Regions from separate parts of the Stenotrophomonas sp. 10N36 genome, predicted to be linked through region 1. Evidence: predicted binding sites of a transcription regulator. Region 1 holds the regulator's gene; each other region holds the start of a gene.
What was found. The regulator FliA, encoded in region 1, starts transcription of late flagellar genes. The targets are predictions, from matches to a motif close to TAAAGTTTNNCNNNCNNNGGCCGATAA.
Positions count from the first base shown of each region.

Region 2: flgM (flagellar biosynthesis anti-sigma factor FlgM) is a predicted target of FliA. The motif match lies at 1,960-1,986, and genes of this name have one in related genera.
Region 3: AC1DCJ_RS06130 (methyl-accepting chemotaxis protein) is a predicted target of FliA. The motif match lies at 3,543-3,569, and genes of this name have one in related genera.

Region 1 covers NZ_JBFTIS010000025.1:27,253-32,494, reverse strand. The annotation lists gene AC1DCJ_RS18645 (chemotaxis protein CheA) at 1-1,575, opposite strand, end outside; gene AC1DCJ_RS18640 (protein phosphatase CheZ) at 1,580-2,194, opposite strand; gene cheY (chemotaxis response regulator CheY) at 2,194-2,586, opposite strand; gene AC1DCJ_RS18630 (RNA polymerase sigma factor FliA) at 2,603-3,349, opposite strand; gene AC1DCJ_RS18625 (MinD/ParA family ATP-binding protein) at 3,346-4,233, opposite strand; gene flhF (flagellar biosynthesis protein FlhF) at 4,220-5,242, opposite strand, start outside.
Region 2 covers NZ_JBFTIS010000014.1:86,646-90,832, reverse strand. The annotation lists gene AC1DCJ_RS14205 (ATP-binding protein) at 1-1,113, opposite strand, end outside; gene AC1DCJ_RS14200 (flagellar protein FlgN) at 1,291-1,623, opposite strand; gene flgM (flagellar biosynthesis anti-sigma factor FlgM) at 1,626-1,928, opposite strand; gene flgA (flagellar basal body P-ring formation chaperone FlgA) at 2,038-2,688, opposite strand; gene AC1DCJ_RS14185 (chemotaxis protein) at 2,794-3,744, shown strand.
Region 3 covers NZ_JBFTIS010000003.1:262,732-267,973, forward strand. The annotation lists gene AC1DCJ_RS06110 (aminotransferase-like domain-containing protein) at 1-503, opposite strand, end outside; gene AC1DCJ_RS06115 (DMT family transporter) at 621-1,484, shown strand; gene AC1DCJ_RS06120 (putative quinol monooxygenase) at 1,506-1,829, opposite strand; gene AC1DCJ_RS06125 (SulP family inorganic anion transporter) at 2,044-3,522, shown strand; gene AC1DCJ_RS06130 (methyl-accepting chemotaxis protein) at 3,714-5,242, shown strand, end outside.

The sequences.
Region 1 (5,242 bases):
GCGCAGGTCCACCAGCGGCAGCGTGTGCGACTTGCGGTCGAGCACGGCGCGGCCATCGAACCAGCCCAGCGAGGTATTCGGTGCGTGCAGCACTTCCATCACGCGGGCCAGGGGCAGGGCATAGACGTCTTCGCCGGCCTGCACCAGCAGGGTGGGCAGGATCGCCAGGGTGAGCGGGACGCGGATCATGAAGCGGCTGCCACGGCCCAGCTCGGACTGGATCTGTATCTGGCCACTCAGCTCGCGGATGCGCGATTGCACCACGTCCATGCCGACGCCACGGCCGGAAATGTCGGTGACTTCCTGCTTGGTCGAGAAGCCCGGCAGGAACACCAGGTGCAGGCATTCCTCGCTGGTCAGGCGGGCGGCCGCTTCCGGATCGATCAGGCCCTTCTCGCGCGCCTTCTGGCGCAGCCGTTCGGGATCGATGCCGGCGCCGTCGTCCTGCACTTCAATGCTGACGTAGTCGCCTTCCTGCTGCGCCGACAGCCGCACGTGGCCGCTGCGCGGCTTGCCCTGGGCTTCACGCAGGTCGGGGGTTTCCACGCCGTGGTCGATGGCGTTGCGCACCAGGTGCACCAGCGGGTCGGCCAGGGCCTCGACCAGGTTGCGGTCGAGCTCGGTTTCAGCGCCGACCAGCTCCAGTTCCACTTCCTTCTTCAGGTTGCGCGCCACGTCGCGTGCCACCTTGGGGAAGCGCGAGAACACCTTGCCCACCGGCTGCATGCGGGTGCGCATCACCGCCGACTGCAGGCGCGCGGTGGCGATGTCCAGGGTGGAGACGGCGCGGTCGAGTTCTTCGTCGTGCAGGCGCGCACGCAGGGTCTTGAGGCGGTTGCGTGACAGCACCAGTTCGCCGATCAGGTTGACGATGGCGTCCAGGCGCTTGGTGTCCACGCGCACGGTGTGCTCGGCCTCGGCCACCGGCTTGTTGGCGGCCGGCTTGGCCGGCGGTGCGGCCGGTGCGCGCGGCGGCGGGGCGGCCGCGACCGCGGGCTTGGCGCCGGGCACGGCGCCGCCGTGCAGCTGGTCGAGCAAGGCTTCAAATTCGTCTTCGCCGATCAGGCCGTCGTCGGCCTTCCTGGCCACCGCTGCCGGGGCAGCGCCGCCATGCAGGGTGTCGAGCAGTGCCTCGAACTCGTCTTCGCTGATGAGTTCGCCGGTGGTCGGCGCCGCGGCAGCGGCCGGGGTGGCCGGGCCGTTGACGTCGAACTGTGCGATCAGCTCCGGCGGCGCGTAGCCCGGCTCGGTACCGGCCGAGACCGAATCCAGCATCGACTGCAGGTAATCCAGCGATTGCTGGGCGGCGTCGAAGTGGTGGGCCTGCAGGGTGGCCTTGCCGGACCGGGCCATGCCCAGGGTTTCTTCGGCGGCATGGCACAACTCGACCATGGCCTGGATGCCGAGGAAGCCGGCACCGCCCTTGAGCGTGTGGAAGCCGCGGAACACCGCGTTGAGCTGGTCACTGTCCTGGGGCGACTGCTCCAGCGACACCAGCTGTTCGCCAAGGCGGTCCAGGATTTCCTGGGCCTCGAGGATGAAATCGGCGGCAATATCGTCTGGAACAGCGCTCATGGTGTTACAGCCCCAAATCCGAAAGCAGGTCGTCAGCATCCACCTGTGAAACCTGGTGACGGTCCAGGCCACTCACGGCCGGGCCGGCCAGGCCGTTGTCACGCTTGTGCGCGGTGTCGTCCTGCGGCGGCAGGCCGAGGGCGCCAAACCCTTCATGCACGCGACGCACGATCCCCACCACGCGGCGGATGATCTGCCCGGTGAGATCCTGGTAGCTCTGGGTGAGGGCGATCTCGGTGAGGTTGTGGCGGATCCGGTCCAGCTGCTGGTCCTGGTCGGCGGTGAGGCCGTTGGCACGCAGCTGTTCGGTCAGCGCCCGGCATTCCTCGGCCAGGTCCAGGGTGCGGTGGGTGGCCTGTTCGGTCATGGTCACCACGTGGTCCAGGCGCGCGCAGGCATCGTCCAGCTCGCCGGCTTCGCTGGGCAGGCTGGGCAGTTCGCCCAGGGCCTGGCCAAGTTCGCGGGCGAGCCGGTTCAGGCCGGCCATCATCGGCTGGGTGCGCAAGGCGGCCAGCGCGTCGATTTCCCGGCGCCAGCCGGCTTCATCGCCGCTTTCCAGCGCAGCCAGGGCGTCCTGCAGGCGCTGCACCAGCGCGGATTTGTCGCGAAGGGTTTCCATCAGGCGCTCGCTGCCAGGCGTTCGAAGATCTTGCCGAGCTTTTCTTCCAGGGTCTGCGCGGTGAACGGCTTGATGATGTAGCCGTTGACGCCGCACTGGGCCGCTTCGATGATCTGTTCGCGCTTGGCTTCGGCGGTCACCATCAGCACCGGCAGGGTCTTCAGCTTGGCGTCGGCGCGGATCGCCTTGAGCAGGTCGATGCCGGTCATCACCGGCATGTTCCAGTCGGTGACCACGAAATCGAACGGCTGGCTCTGCAGCAGCGACAGCGCGGCATGCCCGTCCTCGGCTTCGGCCGTATTGGTGAAGCCCAGATCGCCCAGCAGGTTCTTGACGATACGACGCATGGTCGAGAAATCGTCGACGATCAGGATACGCATGTTCTTGTTCAAAGCACTTTCCTCGGTATCAAGTGTTCGCGAGGCCGGCGTCGGCCGCCTCGAAGATCTTCAATCGGCCCCGCAGGCGCAGCACGGCCTGGCCGTGGATCTGGCACACGCGTGACTCGCTGACGCCCAGCACGGCGCCGATCTCTTTCAGGTTCAGTTCCTGCTCGTAGTACAGCGACAGCACCAGCTGTTCGCGTTCGGGCAGCAGGCCGATCGCATTGCCCAGTTCGCGGCCGAACTCGCCACGCTCCAGCACCTGCTGCGGGGTCGGGCCGCCCTGGGCCACGGTGTCCAGTTCGCCCTGGTCCTCGATCCGCGATTCCAGGCTCAGCACCTGGCCACGTGCGGCGTCTTCCATCAGGCGCAGGTAGTCCGGCAGCGGCATGTCCATGGCGGCGGCCACTTCAGTGGCGCTGGCGGCACGGCCGGTGCTCTGCTCCAGGCGGCGGATGGTGGACGCCGCGTCGCGGGCGCGGCGGTGCACCGAACGTGGCACCCAGTCGCCCCGGCGGATCTCGTCGATCATCGAACCGCGGATGCGGATCGAGGCGTAGGTTTCGAACGAGGCGCCCTGGTCGGCGTCGTAGCTGCGCGAGGCTTCGATCAGGCCCATCATGCCGGCCTGGATCAGGTCATCCACTTCCACGCTGGCTGGCAGGCGCGCGGCCAGGTGGTGGGCGATGCGGCGCACCAGGTCCGAATGCTGGGCAATGCATTCGTTGGCGGCGGTGCGTTGCACCTCTTTGTATTGTGCGGCGCCTTTCATGCGGTCACCCCGCGTTGCTTGAGGATGCGTTCCAGGAAGAATTCGACCCCACCACGCGGCTCGGTCGGGGCCTGCCAGCGGGCGGTGCGGCGGGCGATTTCGGTGATCGCCTGGGCGGCCGGGCTGGACGGGTAGGCCTTGACCACCGGCTGCTGGCGCTGCACCGACAGGCGCAGCCAGTCATCCTGCGGCACGCAGCCGAGGTAGTTCAGCGACACATCGGCCAGGAACTTCTCACAGACCCGGGTCAGCTTTTCGTACAGCACGCGGCCCTCGTTGGGGTCGCGCACCATGTTGGCCACCACCTGGATGCGGTCCACGCCGCGCTCGCGCGAGAGCACCTTGATCAGCGCGTAGGCGTCGGTGATCGAGGCCGGCTCGTCGCAGACCACCACCACGGTGTCCTGGGCGGCCTGGCAGAAGGTCAGCACGCCGTCGGTGATGCCGGCGGCGGTGTCCACCACCATGAAGTCCAGCTCGCGCTCCAGTTCGGAGAACACGTTGACCAGGCCCACGTGTTCGGCCGGCTGCAGTTCGGCCATGTGCCGGCGACCCGATGCGGCCGGGACCACCAGCACGCCACCGGGGCCTTCCATGATCACTTCATCCAGGGTGCAGCGCCCGGCGACCAGGTCGGCCAGGGTCAGCTTGGGCTGCAGGCCCAGGATCACATCGATGTTGGCCAGGCCCAGGTCGGCGTCCAGCAGCAGCGTGCGCTTGCCCATGTCGGCGAGCGCCACGGCCAGGTTGGCCGACACGTTGGTTTTGCCCACGCCGCCCTTGCCGCCGGTGACGGCGATGGTGCGCACAGGGCCCAGCGGCTGGCTGCGGGTGGCAGACAACGGGAAGGTCTTGGTCAGCTTGGCGTACTCACGCGACGGCATGGTTCAACTCCGGGTTGCAGGGCATATCGGCCGCGCGGCGCAAATCTTCAAGGCGAAGTACAAGATTGGCGGCACTGGCCCGGTGCAGGTCTTCGGGAACGTCCTGGCCATCGGTGACCCAGGTGATCGGCAGGCGGTGGTCCACGGCCACCGACAGGGCGGTGCCGAAGCGGCCGGTTTCATCCAGCTTGCTCAGCACCACGCCCTGCGGGTTGGCGGCACTGAAGCGGCGGACCACCTCGTCCATGTCGCCAAAACTGGTGTTGGCCGGCAGCACCAGCAGGGTGCGGATCTGCTCGGCGGCGCGCAGCCACTGCAGCTGGGCGGCCAGGGCACGGTCGCGCGGGCCCAGCCCGGCGGTGTCGATCAGCACCAGCTTGTAGTCCTGCAGGCGCTCAAGGAGCTGGTTCAGGTCGCTGCCGCTGTTGGCTTCGTGCACCGCGATGCCGAGCTGGCGGCCGAAGCCGTACAGCTGCTCGCGGGCGCCGATGCGGCCGGTATCGGTGGTGACCAGGGCCACGTCGCGGGCGGCATGCTTCTCGGCGAAGCGCGAGGCCAGCTTGGCGATGGTGGTGGTCTTGCCGGCGCCGGTCGGGCCGACCAGGGCGATCACGCCGCCGGACTCCAGCGGGTCAACCGGGGCGATCGGCAGCTTGCGCGACAGCAGGCCCAGCATCAGCCCGCGGCCACGGTGGGCTTCGGTGTCCAGCGGGATCTGCATGGCCACGTCGCGGCTGATGCCGGCGTCGAAGCCGTATTCGTCCATCAGGTCCAGCGCGGCGGCGCGCACCGGCGACCCGCGCAGGCGCTCGTCGGTGAAGCGATGCATTTCGCGCTCGATGACGTGGCGCATGCCGGCCACTTCATGGCGCAGCTGGCGGATCTCTTCGTCATCGCGCTGCACGACCACCAGTTCGGCGGCGGGCTGCGGCTGGGCCTGCGCCGGTTCCGTGACGGCCACCGGCGCCGGGTTTTCGACGCGCGTTTCGGCGACGGCGACCAGCGCCTG
Region 2 (4,187 bases), on a different contig from region 1:
CAGGCGGAACCTGGAGCCTACGCCGGGGGTGCTGTCCAGGTCGATGCGGCCGTGGTGCTTGTTGACGATGCTGTAGGAGATCGACAGGCCCAGGCCGGTGCCGCTGCCCACCGGCTTGGTGGTGAAAAACGGGTCGAAGATGCGCTGGCGCAGGTCCGGCGAGATGCCGCCGCCGGTGTCTTCGAACTCCACCCACACGTGGTCGCCGTCCACGCCGGTGCGCACCGTGATCGTGCCGCGATCGGCGATCGCATGGCCGGCGTTGAGCAGCAGGTTCATGTACACCTGGTTGAGCTCGGACGGCAGGCATTCCACCAGCGGCAACTGGCCGAATTCGCGCTGCAGGGTCACCTTGTACTTGAGCTCGTTCCAGATGATGTTGATGGTGGACTCAAGCCCGGCATGCAGGTCGACCAGCTTCCACGATTCGTCGCGGCCGGAGTACGAGAAGTCCTTCAGGTCGCGCACGATCCGGGTGACCCGCTCGATGCCCTCGCGCGACTCGGCCATCAGCTGCGGCAGGTCGCGGCTGATGAAGTCGATGTCGAAGCGGGTGCGGATATCGTCGATTTCCGGGATCAGCGCCTTCGGGTCCGGCGCGCGCAGGGCGCGCTCGTACGCTTCGATCACGGTGAACAGGCTGCGCAGGTACTCCTGCAGGCTGCCCAGGTTGGAGTGCACGTAACCGATCGGGTTGTTGATCTCGTGCGCCACGCCGGCGGCCAGCTGGCCGATGGAGGCCATCTTCTCCGACTGCAGCAGTTTTTCCTGGGTGCCGTTGAGGCGCAGGTACGCCTGGCGCAGCTCGGCATGGCGCTGCTGCAGTTCGCGCTCGTAGTCTTCCTGGCCTTCAATGCGGCGGAACAGTGCCAGGTAGTGACGCTGGCCTGCGTCCTCGTGGTGGTAGACGTGGGCGATGACCATGCGCTCGCCGACCGGCAGGCTGCCGTTCCAGTGGCCGTGCTGGCGGGCGTGCTCCAGCGCGTCCGGCGGCAGCAGCTGGCGCAGCCATTGCGCCGCGCCCAGGCCGGCGGCATCTTCGGCGTGGCCGAGCATTTCGCTGACCGCGGCATTGGCCAGGGCCACGCTGCCATCCTCGCGGAACAACAGCATGCCTTCGTTGACCCGCTCGAACAGGGCAAGCAGGACCGGCTGCGGCGGCAGCGGTGCGGTGACAAGGTTGGAAGAAGCGGTCACGGTCACATCGGGCAGTCTAAACAGGCGCCCAATATACGCGTTGACATGCGTGACGGCAGCCCGTGCACGCGCAGCGGCCCGCGAGGGGCCGGATCAGGCGACGGCCAGCGGCCGCCGCGTATGCAGAATGTTGGCCTGGCCCTTGGCGTCGTACGCCGAGGAGGCTTCGCTGCGGCCCAACTGGCGCAACGCCCAGTTGACCTCGCGGCGGCGGCGCGAGAGCAGTACGCCGTTGGCGCGGTTGCGCTCGGCCAGCTCCTGCAGGCGTTCGCCCTGCCCGACCGGCAGCGTGGCTTCGAGCGCACGCAGCGCGTCGAGCTTGGCCCCGGTGGCGCGGATCAACGCCTGCACGTCATGCTCCACCAATGCCTGGCGTTCGACGTCCAAGGCATCGCTGAGGCGCTGCAATGGCTCGCTCATCGCCAGGTTCATCCCTGCAGCTGCTGGTCCAGCTCGAGCATGCGCGAGGCAATGGCATCGGGGTTGATCTTGTAGGTGCCGTTCTGCAGCGACTCGCGCACGGCCTGCACGCGGCCGGCATCGATGGCCGGGGCGGTGCTCAGTTCGCGCTGCATGGCCTGCAGGCTGGTGGCCTCGCCGGTCAGGCGCAGGCTGTCGGCAGCCTCGACCGGACGGGTCGGGCCATCGGTGCTGGCTGCCGGCTTGCTGCCAAGCGCGACGCTGCGCAGATGGGCGGTGGCCTGCAGGTTGCCGTCGATTTTCTGGCTCATGAAGTTGTCCTGGGATTGCGGTTCACAAGGGATAACGGCACGGGGACCGCCATCTTTAGGGGGTTCTGCGGTTTTTTTGACGAATTCCGCCGCAGGTTCAGCAATGTGCTCAGCGCGTCACAAAAACGTCGCCATTGGTGGCCACCGTACCCTGCACGACCTTGCGTGAGGACAGATTCTCCACCGAAACACGTTCATTTTCACCGGCATCGGCCAACGCCTTGCCGGCCACGCGGACTTCCACCCCGCCAAAGCGCGAGACCAGCGCCACGCTGTCGCCCCGGCGCACCAGGCGCTGGGCGACCAGGTCGTTGGCGGCGAGCAGGCTGCCGGCACTCAAGGTGCGCCGGGCAACCCGCCCGACCGCGGCGGCCGGATCGGCCAGCGCCGCCCCGGCAATCCGGGCCACGTCACGCTGGGCAGTCGTGATATCGGCCAGGGCGATGGTTTCTCCAGCGGCGATGCCGCGGTTGAGAATGAGCACGGTCTGGTTGCGGCGGATCTTGACCGGCACGAACAGCCGCCAGCCGCCGGCATCCGGGCAGCTCACTTCTACTGTGGTGGTGCCGGTGGGCTGGGCGCGCAGGCCCTGCCCGCAGATGGGCAGGCGCAACGCCGAATCGAGGGTGGTGTCGCCTTCGCTGCCGGCCGGCAGGGTCGACAGCGCGGCGGCGCGGATGCTGTCCACCGGCTGCCAGGCACCGGCGGCAGACGCAGGTGCGCCGGCAAGGGCAAGCAGGGCAAGAATGATCCAACGCATGGCGACTCCAGGGGCAAGGCACATGGGCAGCGTCCTGCAAGCGGCGTGCCGGACGCGGGCGTGCCGGGCCCTCAAGTCGACCGCGCTGGCGCCGATACCCCTTCCATGTCACATGACCTGCTCAACCGCATCGACCAGCGTACACGCCTGGCCGGCCACAATCGTCTGGCCCTGCTGCTGTTCCGGCTCGGCGGACGCCAGCTTTTTGGCGTGAATGTGTTCAAGGTGCAGGAAGTCCTGCGCCGTCCGGACCTGTTCCAGGTACCCGGACTGCCCAGCCAGTTTGCCGGCGTGGCCGATGTACGCGGCCGCTCGGTACCGGTGCTGGACCTGGGCCTGGCCATCGGCCACCCCGAACGGGAACCGGACGCGGACAAGGCCCCGGGCTACCTGGTGGTGACCGAGTTCAACCGCTCGATCCAGGGCTTCCTGGTCAGCGGGGTGGAACGGATCGTCAACATCGCGGTGGAAGACATCCACCCGCCGCCGGAACTGGGGGCCGAGTCGAGCTATCTGACCGCGGTCACGCGGTTCCAGGGCGAGCTGATTCAGGTGATCGACGTGGAAAGCGTGCTGGCCGACATCGCCCAGGTGCGCGGCGAGGCGGTGCTGGACCCGTCGCTCGCCCAGTCGCTGCCCTCCGACGGGCCGCAGCTGCAGGTGCTGGTGGTGGACGATTCGCGGGTGGCACGCCAGCAGATCCGCAGCGTGCTGGACCAGCTGGGGGTAGGCGCGACGCTGCTGTCCGACGGCAAGCAGGCGCTGGACCACCTGATCCAGATCCACGCCTCGGGCGAGAACCCGGCCGAGCGCTATGCCATGGTGATCTCGGACATCGAGATGCCGGCGATGGACGGCTACACGCTTACGACGGAAATCCGTCGCCACCCCGGCCTGGCCGGGCTGTACGTGCTGCTGCACACCTCGCTGTCGGGCGTCTTCAACAATGCGATGGTCGAGCGGGTGGGCGCCAACGCGTTCGTGGCCAAGTATTCCCCGCACGAACTGGCCGATTTCGTGCTGGATCGTTTGCGGAAGGTGGCGATGGCGGCTTGATCGCGGGGTGGTCGGTTCGCTGAGGCCGGGTCGGGCTGGGTGGGGCCGCGGGGCACGCTGCAAGTACGTCCTTGTAAGCTCCGTCGCCGCATCCATGCGGCTCAGGGCCCCGCAACCCCACCCACCCCGCCCCCTGACAGTGGGTCGGCGCCCGCTTATCTATTGGGGCTGAGGTGAAGCAGCCGAGCAACGCTCGGCTCTACCTTGGCGCCCCTTCCATTCCGTTCCCCGGTACAACGCGGCATCGTTTCATCATCACGCCCAGCCCCTGCTGGGCTTTTTTGTGGGCGTCAGCGTGAGTCAGCCGGGCAGAGCCCGGCTCTACGCGCCTGCGCAGCAGGCGTTGCCGGCCAGCGGCCGGCACTACCTCCCCCCGAAGCCGGCTGTGCCCTTCCTTCCGGCGACGCAGACACGTCCGGGCGCGGGTCGGCAGAGCCCGCCGG
Region 3 (5,242 bases), on a different contig from region 1:
GGTGCTGCGTCCACCCCTTGGCCGGCCAGCCGCCGTGCCAGCAGCTGGCGCAGCGGCGGCAGGCCCAACGGGCTGGCGTAGTCGGCCAGGGACGTCGCCGATGCGCGGGCCGCGCTGCGCAGGCCACGGCGAATGCCCTCGACGTACATCCAGTCTTCGGGCAACCAACCGCAGCCCGGCTTTAGCACGCGCGCATCGTGTTCCAGCGATTGCCGGGCCAGCCAGAGCGGGTCGACCTGGCGGTCGCGGGGCGGGTCGATGCCGCTCAGCGCCAGCGGTGCCACCGGTCCGTTGACGTGGAATCCTGCGCCGGGCCGTGAACTGATGACGCCTTCGGCCACCAGCCGTGCGTACGCTTCCACCACCGTGGACACAGACACCTGCAGGGCCTTGGCCTGGGCGCGCACCGACGGCAGGCGCATGCCCGGCACGTAGCTGCGGGCGTTGATGCGGGCGCGCACGCTGGCCATCACGGCGGCGATGCGGGTAGGGGGAAGCTCCATGCCACGGGGTCCGTACTGGGGGTGGGGGCATAACAGTTTGGTGAAAGTGTACTGGACTGTGTCTGGGGCCGGCAGGCGACGCGTGGTCCACTGGTGGCCACTCTCAGGAACACCAGAATGGACACCACCACCCGGGGCTGGATCAACGGATTCATCGGCGTACTGATCTTCGCCGGCTCACTGCCCGCCACGCGCGTGGCGGTCGCCGACATCGATCCGACCTTGCTGACCGCCGCGCGCGCCAGCATCGCCGCCCTGATCGCCGCGGCGATGCTGCTGGTGCTGCGCCAACCGCGCCCGGCACGCACCGCGGTGGCGTCATTGCTGGTGGTGGCGCTGGGCGTGGTGGTGGGGTTCCCGCTGCTCACCGCGTTGGCCCTGCAGCATGTGTCCTCGGCGCACTCGATCGTGTTCCTGGGCCTGCTGCCGCTGAGCACGGCGGTGTTCGGCGTGCTGCGCGGCGGCGAACGGCTGCGCCCGGCGTTCTGGGGGTTTTCGCTGCTGGGCAGTGCCTCGGTTGCCGGCTACGCGCTGCTCGGCGGCGGTGCTGCGTCGTTGCAGGGCGACCTGCTGATGCTGGCGGCGGTGGTGGTGTGCGGGCTGGGCTATGCCGAAGGGGCGCGGCTGTCGCGCACGCTGGGTGGGTGGCAGGTGATCAGCTGGGCGCTGCTGCTGGCGATGCCGCTGATGGTGCCGCTGATGTGGCTGCGCTGGCCGCCCACGTTGGCCACCATCGGCGCGCCGGCCTGGTGGAGCCTGGCCTACGTGTCAGTGTTCAGCATGCTGGTCGGCTTCATGTTCTGGTATCGCGGGCTGGCCCAGGGAGGCATCGCCGCAGTGGGCCAGCTGCAGTTGCTGCAGCCGTTCTTCGGGCTGGGCCTGGCGGCCCTGCTGCTGCACGAACAGGTGAGCTGGACGATGCTGGCGGTCACCGTGTGTGCGGTGAGCTGCGTGGCCGGGGCCCGTCGGTTTGCCCGCTGAGCTGCGGCCGGGCGTAGGGCTCTAAAGCCCCATGCCACCCACCGGCTCGGTCTCGAAGCGTTCGCCGAACCCGGTGATATGCGGCCGGGCCTTGGCGATCGCGGCCTGTACCGCAGGCAGTGCCAGCGACGCGCGATGGTGGTCCTGGCTGTCCCACACCTCGGTGATCCACAGCGCGTCGGCATCGGTGGGATCGCGGGCCACCACGTAGCTGCGGCAACCGGGCATGGCATCGGTGCCTTCCTGCAGGATCGCGATGACCGCGTCGCGCTGCCCGGGTGCGATCAACATCCTGCCAATCAAGCCGTACATACCTGCCACCTGCCACGAGGAATCAGCCGGCATCGTGCGCGCGGCGCGCGGCGGTGGTCAACCGGCGTTTGAGCCGGCCCCGGCGCTGCGCTATCCTGCGCGCCGCCTTTGCCCGCCCCGCTGGATTGTGATGACCCCACCCTGATACCGCGTTGACCACGCGCCCGTGCCACTGCCGGGTTCCAGGGAGTGTCCTGTCTTCATCACACAGCGCGCCGTGCGTATCGCCGGTGCGCGGAGTCTGCCCATGTCTGTTTCCTACCCGCTGCGCCAGCAATGGCTCGGCAATATCCGCGGTGACCTGCTGTCCGGTACCGTGGTCGCGCTGGCCCTGATCCCCGAGGCGATCGCGTTTTCGATCATCGCCGGGGTCGACCCCAAGGTGGGGCTGTACGCCTCGTTCTGCATCGCGGTGGTCACTGCCATCGCCGGCGGTCGCCCGGGCATGATTTCGGCGGCCACCGGTGCGATGGCGCTGGTGATGGTGGACCTGGTCAAGGACCACGGCCTGCAGTATCTGCTGGCGGCCACCATTCTGGCCGGGCTGCTGCAGGTGCTGGCGGGGGCGTTGAAACTCGGCGTGCTGATGCGCTTCGTGTCGCGCTCGGTGATCACCGGGTTCGTCAACGCGCTGGCGATCCTGATCTTCCTGGCGCAGATGCCGGAACTGATCGGGCGCTCCTGGCACGTGTGGGCCGTCTGTGCGGCCGGGCTGGCCATCATCTACCTGCTGCCGCGGGTGACGCGCGCGGTGCCTTCGCCGCTGGTGGCGATCGTGGTGCTCACCGCGCTGTCGATCGGCCTGCACTGGGACGTGCGCACCGTGGGCGACATGGGCGCGCTGCCCGACAGCCTGCCGGTGTTCCTGTTCCCCGACGTGCCGCTCACCTGGGACACGCTGCGCCTGCTGCTGCCGGTGTCGGCCACGCTGGCGGTGGTGGGCCTGCTGGAGTCGATGATGACCGCGCAGATCGTGGAGGACATGACCGACACGCCCAGCCAGCGCAACCGCGAGTGCGCCGGGCAGGGCTTGGCCAACATCACCGCCGGGTTGTTCGGCGGCATGGGTGGCTGCGCGATGATCGGCCAGTCGGTGATCAACGTGTCGTCCGGCGGGCGCGGGCGGCTGTCGTGCCTGGTGGCCGGCGTGCTGCTGTTGCTGCTGGTGGTGTACGGCGCCGAGTGGGTGCGGCAGATCCCCATGGCCGCGCTGGTCGCGGTGATGGTGATGGTCAGCATCGGCACGTTCCATTGGCGCTCCTTCCAGGAACTGCGCCAGCACCCGAAGAGCTCCTCGGTGGTGATGATCGCCACCGTGGTGGTGACCGTGGCCACCCACGACCTGGCCAAGGGCGTGCTGACCGGGGTGTTGCTGTCGGCGCTGTTCTTCGCCCGGAAGGTAGGGCGCATGCTGCAGGTGGGCGATACGGTGCTGGCCGACGGCACCCGCGTGTACACGGTCAGCGGCCAGGTGTTCTTCGCCTCGGCCGGGCAGTTCGCGGCCAGTATCGACTTGCAGCAGGTGCCGGGGCGGGTGGTGATCGACCTGGCCAATGCGCACTTCTGGGACCTCAGTGCCGTGGCGGCGCTGGAGCGGGTGGTGGACAAGCTGCGCGCCCATGGCGCCGAGGTGGAGGTGCGCGGGCTCAACGCGGCCAGCCAGACCCTGGTCGAGCGCGTGGGGCGTTCGACCGGCCACGCGGCCGCGCGCCCCGGCGAACACTGAACGGGGTCAGGAAACGGTCCTCAACATCGGCGCGCCAGCGCCGTTATCCAGCTCAATGCCCCGATGTCTGCGATCGGGGCAAGGGCTGGCCGTGAGTTGCACCGCGCCACCCGGACCGCAATGGACTGCGCGAAGCCGTAGTGGCGCCCCCAGGCGACCGCTGATCCGACCCTTTTTCCGGAACCGCCCCCATGCCTGCGTCCCGCCCGACCTCTTCCCAGCGCCCCGGAAGCATCGCCAACCGGCTGATGTTGGGGACCGCGCTCATCGCCATGCTCTGCTTCGGCATCACCGCTGCCATCAGCTACCGCGAAGCCAGCCAGGCGCTGATCGATTCTTCGCGGCAGACCATGCAGAGCGAGGCCAATGCCGAATCGCGCCGGGTCGGTGCCGACCTGGCCGCCGCGTTCTCCACCAGCCAGGCGCTGGCCGACAGCCTGGTGGTGCAGCACGCGGCCGGCGGCTTGACCCGGGCCACCGCCTCGCACGTGATCGAACAGCAGCTGCGCTCGCACCCGGAGTGGGTGGGGCTGGGCACGCTGTGGGAGCCGCAGGCCTTCGATGGCAAGGACAGCGAGTTCGTCGATGCGGAAGCACACGACGCGACGGGCCGTTTCATGAGCTACTGGTCCTGGCAGGACGGCACGCCCAAGCAGGACCCGCTGAAGGGCTACGAGGTCCCCGGTGATGGCGACTGGTACCTGCGCCCGCGTGCGCTCAAGCGCCAGACCGTGGCCGAACCGTACAACTACGAGATCGCCGGCAAGCCCGTGCTGATGACCACCCTGTCCACCCCGGTGCTGGACAAGGACACCTTCCTCGGCGCGGTCACCGTCGACTTCGGCCTGGCCGCGTTGCAGGAGCGCCTGGCCGCGCTGCGCCCGATGGGCGAAGGCCATGTCGAACTGATTTCTCCGGGCGGCATCGTGCTGGCGGCCCAGGATGCCAAGGAGATCGGCAAGCGTCGCGACGATACCGCCACCCGCCGGATCCTGGCTGCGGTGGGTGCCGACAAGCCCTACGAAGACTTCAGCGTGGATGCGGCCGGCAACGTGAAGGCGTATGTGCCGCTGCGCATCGGCACCAGCCAGGAGCGCTTCGCCCTGGGCGTGGTGGTGCCGCACGACCTGATCACCGCACAGGCGCGTTCGCTGCTGTGGATCATCCTGGCCGTGGGCCTGGGCGCGGCGCTGGTGCTCAGCGCCAGCGTCTACATACTGCTGCGCCGCCAGGCGATCCGCCCGCTGGCCGAAGCGGTGCGGCTGTCGGCCGATGTTGCCGAAGGTCGCCTGGACACCGCGCTGCCGCCGCCGCGCAACGACGAAGTGGGGCGCCTGCTCGAATCGATGCAGCGCATGCGCAGTCAGGTGCGCGCGGTGATGGCCGCACAGGGCGAAATGGCGCAGCGACATGAGGCCGGTGAACTCAGCTACCGCATGGACGCCCAGTCCTTCCCGGGCGAATACGGGCAGATGGTGGGCGACACCAACCAGCTGGTGGGCGCGAACATCGCCGTTACCCGCCGCCTGGTGGAAGTGATGCAGCGGTACGCGGTGGGCGACCTGTCCCAGGATATGGACCGCCTGCCGGGCGAGCAGGCGCGCTTCACCGAGGCGATGGACACCACCAAGGCCAACCTGCGCGCGATCAACACCCAGATCCGCGACCTCGCCGGTGCTGCCGCGCTGGGCGATTTCAGCCAGCGTGGCGATGTGGTGCG